Chlorobaculum tepidum TLS: one gene and its partner. The protein of the gene in region 2 interacts with the protein of the main gene of each other region in a pairwise test. Links are inferred from orthologs where the notes say so. Each region holds a gene or a part of one and is shown on either strand. Other genes may lie near its edges.

Evidence for each region.
Region 1: the proteins of gyrA (region 2) and gyrB interact in binary tests that used the Escherichia coli proteins (3 or more experiments, as listed by UniProt). The link is inferred for Chlorobaculum tepidum TLS from one-to-one orthologs.

What each region holds. Positions count from the first base shown.
Region 1 is NC_002932.3:2,126,551-2,129,768, forward strand. Bases 85-2,977 are described here. They hold gyrB (DNA topoisomerase (ATP-hydrolyzing) subunit B), read left to right. Parts: upstream 85-505; coding sequence 506-2,449; downstream 2,450-2,977. Other genes in these bases: AYT24_RS10255 (YraN family protein), read left to right, coding at 85-433; AYT24_RS10265 (peptidylprolyl isomerase), read right to left, coding at 2,438-2,977. In the rest of the region: AYT24_RS10250 (ribonuclease HII), read left to right, coding at 1-24; more of AYT24_RS10255, read left to right, coding at 44-84; more of AYT24_RS10265, read right to left, coding at 2,978-3,218. UniProt on the Escherichia coli protein: DNA gyrase negatively supercoils closed circular double-stranded DNA in an ATP-dependent manner to maintain chromosomes in an underwound state.
Region 2 is NC_002932.3:134,024-137,419, forward strand. The notes cover bases 248-3,318. They hold gyrA (DNA gyrase subunit A), read left to right. Parts: upstream 248-578; coding sequence 579-3,059; downstream 3,060-3,318. Other genes in these bases: rsfS (ribosome silencing factor), read left to right, coding at 248-477. Also shown: more of rsfS, read left to right, coding at 43-247. UniProt on the Escherichia coli protein: A type II topoisomerase that negatively supercoils closed circular double-stranded (ds) DNA in an ATP-dependent manner to maintain chromosomes in an underwound state.

The DNA of each region.
Region 1 (3,218 bases), 2.0 Mb from region 2 along the record:
CTTCGGAAACTGGGAGAAAAGTAAAAAACAAGGAACTGCCGTCATGAATGCCCCTCAATGGCTCGGCGCTGAAGGAGAAAAAATCGCCGCAAGACATCTGGCCGCAAAAGGCTACCGCATCGTTGCCCGAAACTACCGCTTTCATCGCAATGAGATCGACATCATTGCCTTCGATGGCGAGGCGCTCTGCTTCATAGAGGTCAAAACCAGAGCATCGCTCGGCAAAGGTCATCCAGCCGAATCAGTCACCCGAAGCAAGCAGAAGGAGATCGCGCGAGCCGCCGCCGGCTATCTGGCGAGCCTCGACGACCCCTGGATCACCTGCCGTTTCGACGTCATCGCCGTGCTCGCGCTCAGCATCGACGAGCGCTCCATCCGCAAGTACGAGATCGAACACATCAAGGCCGCCTTCATGGTTGGCGACAAGGGCTGAAATAGCATATCAGCGGATTTTTTTTATCTTTGGGATCAAAGTTTTTACTGATTCATCACGCACGACGATCCCATGCAAGAAACCGATATCCAGACCGCGCAGAACGCTTCAACCGAATATGGCGCCACCAATATTCAGGTGCTCGACGGTATCGAGCATGTCCGGAAACGTCCGGCCATGTACATCGGCGACATTCACAGCCGCGGCTTGCACCATCTGGTTTACGAAATCGTTGACAACGCCATCGACGAAACGCTCGCGGGCTACAACGATTACATTCATGTGGCGATGAATCCGGACGGCTCGGTGACCGTCACCGACCACGGTCGAGGCATTCCGGTCGATATTCATCCGGTCAAGAAGAAGTCGGCGCTCGAACTGGTCATGACGGTCATTGGCGCCGGCGGCAAGTTCGACAAGGGGGCCTACAAGGTGTCCGGCGGCTTGCACGGCGTGGGCGCCTCCGTGGTCAACGCCCTGTCGGAGTGGTGCGAGGTGGAGGTCTATCGTGACGGCAAGATTTTCCGGCAGACCTACCGGCGCGGCGTTCCGCAAGGCGGGGTCGAGGAGATCGGAACCACCGATCAGCGCGGCACGAAGGTCACCTTTAAACCCGACCCCGAAATCTTCAAGATCACCGAGTTCCGCAAGGATATTATTCTCGACCGCATGAGAGAGCTGGCGTTCCTGAACAGCAACCTGCGCATCATCGTGCAGGACGCCGAGGGCAACGAGGAGATATTCCACTACGAGGGCGGCCTGAAAGAGTTTGTGCGCTTCATCGACTCGAACCGTCTGAGCCTGCTCAAGGAGCCGATCTTTTTATCGGGCGAGCGCGATTCGACGATGGTCGAGATCGCTTTGCAGTACAACGACTCCTATCAGGAGAACATCTTCAGCTACGTCAACAACATCAACACGCACGAAGGTGGTACGCACGTCACCGGCTTCCGCAAGGCGCTGACCCGCACCCTCAACGCCTACGCGCAGAAGAACGACCTGCTCAAAAACGTCAAGATCACCCTCACCGGCGACGACTTCAAGGAGGGCCTCACGGCGGTCATTTCGGTAAAAGTTCCGGAGCCGCAGTTCGAGGGGCAGACCAAGACCAAGCTCGGCAACTCCGAGACGCAGAGCATCGTCGAGACCATTGTCAACGAGCAGCTCGCCGAGTTCGCCGAGAGCAACCCCGGCACACTGAAGCTCATCATCGAAAAGGTGAAGAGCGCGGCCATTTCGCGCGAGGCAGCCCGCAAGGCCAAGGAGCTGACACGCCGCAAGTCGGTGCTCGAAAGCTCGGGCCTGCCCGGCAAGCTGGCCGACTGCTCGATCAACGATCCCGACCACTGCGAGCTGTACATCGTCGAGGGCGACTCGGCAGGCGGCAGCGCCAAGCAGGGCCGCGACCGAAGCTTCCAGGCAATCCTGCCGCTGAAAGGAAAGATTCTGAACGTCGAAAAGGCGCGGCTGCACAAGATGCTGGAAAACGAGGAGATCAAGACGATCATCCTCGCGCTCGGTACCAGCATTGGCGAGGAGGAGTTCTCGCCCGAAAAGCTGCGCTATGGCAAAATCATCATCATGACTGATGCCGACGTTGACGGCGCGCACATCCGCACGCTGCTCCTGACCTTCTTCTTCCGCTACATGCGCTCGCTCATCGAGGCGGGCAAGGTGTTCATCGCCCAGCCGCCACTCTACCTGGTCAAGTCGGGCCGAGAGCAGCAATACGCATGGGATGAGGACGAGCGCCTCAGTATCGTGGAACAGATGAAGAAGCTCCAGAAAGGCAAGGCCAATGTTTCCATCCAGCGCTACAAAGGTCTCGGTGAAATGAACCCCGAGCAGCTCTGGAGCACCACGATGGATCCGGCTCACCGTTCCTTGCTTCAGGTCACCGTAGAAAACGCCATGGAGGCCGACCAGGTCTTTTCAACCCTGATGGGCGACAAGGTCGAACCCCGCCGAGACTTTATCGAGAAGAATGCCCGTTATGTCAGACGTTTAGATGTCTGACATAACCTTCACCACCACCTCTTTTTTCAGCTTTTCAATCCAGGCGTTGAACAGCTCCTGGCTCTTGTGGTTCAGGGCCAGCTCCTGGATTTGAGCGAAGTCATGCTCCGGCGTCAGAACGTGCGCAGGCGTTCTTGAGTTGAGCATGAAAAGCGCATAAAACGGAGCGCTCTTATCCGACTCAATCTTCTCCGGTTGACTGATATCTCCTTTGCTTTTCAACCCATCGATGATTTTCCGAAGATCGGGCCTGAGTGTGGCGACCTCAAGATCGGGATTCCCTGAACCGGATGTGATCAGTCCGCCATTCGTGGCAGAGGCCGGATCGTCAGAATACTTTTTAGCCATTTCGGCGAATGTTGCCTTCCCGGAAAGAACATCCTTCCTGATGGATTTCAGGAGCGCAATGGTTGCAGGAATATCAGTTTTGCTCCGGTCGAACAGGGCGAGAATGTGCCGGGTGTGGATGCGGTCGCCTTCCTTATCGATGAGCTGGATGATGTGGTAGCCGAAACGGGTCTCGACAATGCCGGAAATCTGCCCCGGTTTGAGCACAGATGCCGCCTCTTCGAAACTTGGGACCAGCTCGCCTTTCCGGGTGAAGCCCAGGTCACCCCCTTTTTCCCTTGAGCCTGGATCATCGGAATATTCACGGGCAAGGGTAGCAAAGCTACCCCCCGCTTCAAGCTGCTGCTGAACCGCCTTGATTTTATCGAGCGCGGCCTGCCTTGCGGCTTCAGAGACTAGTGGCATTTTGATGATTTGTGAA
Region 2 (3,396 bases):
GCTTCCCTGTTGAACGATTTTTTTTCATTAAAACGGTTATCTATGTCCCGTTCGGAACATGTGGCCTCTTCCGGCGTTGAAGCTCGTGAAGTGGCGATGAGTGAGTTGCTTGCCAGAAGAGTTGCGGAGTTGTCGCTTGAAAAGAAGGGTGAAGATGTCAAGATTCTGGATGTCCGCGGCCTGACGAGCGTGACCGATTTTTTTGTGATTATTACCGCCGACTCGGAGCGTAAAGCCAAGGCGGTAACCGATTATATTGTTGATGAGATCAAGGAAGAGGGTGAACGTCCGATGCACATCGAAGGTCTCGATACCCTGCGCTGGGTGCTGATCGACTATGTCGATGTGGTCGTGCACATCTTTCAGCCCGACGATCGCAAATTCTATGATCTCGAATCGCTCTGGTCCGATGCTCCGGTCACGGTCGTCACTGCTCCGGAGCCATCAGACGAGCAGGAGGAGCTGCAGGAAGGTTGACGGGCCACCTGCCGGGAACGCTCCGGAGCTTTACGTTTTTCAAGCTATTTTATACATTACGCCATTGTTTTTCAGGGTAAATCAAAGTCAGGGCATCGATTATGCAGCGCGAGAAAATATTGCCGATCAGTATTGAAGAGGAAATGCGGGATTCTTATCTCGACTATTCAATGTCGGTTATTGTCAGTCGAGCGCTTCCCGATGTCCGGGACGGTCTGAAGCCGGTGCATCGCCGCGTGCTTTACGGCATGCACGAGCTGGGTCTGCAGGCGGGCAAGCCGTACAAGAAATCGGCTCGTGTCGTCGGTGAAGTGCTCGGTAAGTATCACCCGCATGGCGACTCCGCTGTTTACGACAGTCTTGTGCGCATGGTGCAGGATTTTTCGCTGCGTTATCCGCTGATCGACGGCCAGGGCAACTTCGGCTCGGTCGATGGCGACTCCCCTGCGGCCATGCGTTACACCGAGGTGCGCATGAAGGCCATCGCTGGCGAGATGCTCAAGGACCTCGACAAGGAGACGGTTGATTTCTCGCTCAACTTCGACGATTCGCTCGAAGAGCCAACGGTGCTTCCGGCGGCGATTCCGAACCTGCTGGTCAATGGCGCTTCGGGTATCGCGGTTGGTATGGCGACTAACATTCCGCCGCACAACATGCGCGAGGTGGTCAGTGGCCTGATCGCGCTCATCGAGAATCCCGAGATCGAGATTGGCGACCTGATGAAGCACGTCACTGCGCCAGACTTTCCCACCGGCGGCATTATCTACGGCTACGAAGGTGTTCGTCAGGCCTACCTGACCGGTCGCGGCAAGGTGGTGATCCGGGCCAGAGCCGTCGTAGAGGTGACGCAGAAAAACGGTCGCGAGTCGATCATCGTTACCGAACTTCCCTATCAGGTCAACAAGGTCAGGCTCATCGAGAAGATCGTCGAGCTGGTGCACGACAAGAAGGTTGAGGGCATTGCCGATATCCGTGACGAATCCGACCGCGAAGGTATGCGCCTGGTGATCGAGCTGAAACGCGACGCCGTGGCCAAGGTGGTGCTGAACAATCTTTACAAGCACACCCCGATGCAGGATACTTTCGGGGTGATTATGCTAGCGCTTGTCGATGGTGTGCCGCGCGTTTTGAACCTCAAGGAGATGATGCAGTACTATATCCGGCATCGCAACGAGATTGTACTGCGTCGCACGCAGTATGACCTCAACGCTGCCGAAAAGCGCGCGCACATCCTCGAAGGTCTCAAAATCTGCCTCGACAATCTCGACGAGGTGATCTCGACAATCCGCCAGTCTCCCGATACTCCGGCTGCTCAGAGCCGCCTTATGGACCGCTTTGGCCTGACCGAGGCGCAGTCGAAGGCAATCCTCGAAATGCGCTTGCAGCGTCTGACTGGCATGGAACGCCAGAAGATCGACGACGAGTACCGCGAAACCCTCGCACTCATCGAAGAGCTGAAATCGATTCTCGAAAGTCCGGCCAAGCAGATGGAGATCATCAAAGCCGAGCTGCTCAAGGTCAGCGACGTTTATGGCGATGAACGCCGCACCGAGCTTCGTCCGCAGGAGGGCGACTTTTCGATTGAGGATATGATCGCCCAGGAGGATGTGGTCATCACCATTACCCACGAGGGCTTCATCAAGCGCTTCCCCGTTTCTGGCTATCGTCGCCAGCACCGCGGTGGAAGAGGCGTGGCCGGAGCGCAGGCGAAGAACGAGGATTTCATCGAGCATATGTTCATCGCCTCCACGCATAACTATATCCTCTTTTTCACCACTGCCGGACGCTGTTACTGGCTCAAAGTGTATGAAATCCCGGAGGCCGGACGGGCCGCTCGAGGTCGCTCGCTGGCCAACATCATGGAGCTTCCGCCCGGCGAGAAAATCAGAACCTATATCAATGTCCGGAACTTCGACGATCCGCACTTCATCATCATGGCCACGGCCAAAGGTATCGTCAAGAAGACCAGCCTCGAGGAGTACTCGCATCCGCGCCGCACCGGCATCAACGCCATTACCATCGATGAGGGCGACGAGCTGATCGAGGCGCGCCTTACCGATGGCGATCACCAGATCATTCTGGCTAAAAGCTCCGGTTACGCCGTCCGGTTTCCGGAATCGGAGGTTCGCTCGATGGGCCGCACCGCGATGGGCGTCAAGGGAATCACGCTCGACGAAGATGAGCGCTGCATCTCGATGGTTACCACCAAGCGCAACGACACCTCGTTGCTCGCCGTTACGGACAATGGCTACGGCAAGCGCAGCAAGGTCGAGGATTACCGCATGACCAAGCGCGGCGCGCGGGGCGTCATCACGATCAAGGCGCACGAGAAAATCGGCAACCTGGTCGGTCTGCTCGACGTCAACGACGAGGACGACCTGATCATCATCACGACCAACGGCATCGTCATCCGCCAGCACGTTTCGGACATCCGGGTGCTTGGTCGGAACACCTCGGGAGTCAGGCTCATCAGGCTTGATGCCGGCGACAGGATTTCTGCCACGGCGCGCGTGCCCAAGAGCGACGACGACTCGGCGACCGAGCCGCTTGGCGACGAGGGGCAGATCGACCTGGAGTTCTGAGCATGGATTGTTTGTGATCCAAACCGGCTGACGAAAGAGGTATTGATCGGAGAGCCGGGCGTTCTCCGGAAATGAATTCGACTGTTATCACTTAATTATTGTTAGAAAGGTATGGCGCGCCCGAAGAATGTAAAGCATATTTTTGTAACCGGCGGGGTGATCTCCTCTCTTGGAAAGGGCATCCTTTCTGCTTCGCTTGGCCTTTTGCTCAAGTCCCGCGGATTGCGCGTGGCGATCCAGAAATACGATCCCTACATCAACGTCGATCCCGGTACGATGTCGCCCTACCAGCATGGCGAGGTTTACGTGACCGACGACGGCGCTGAGACTGATCTCG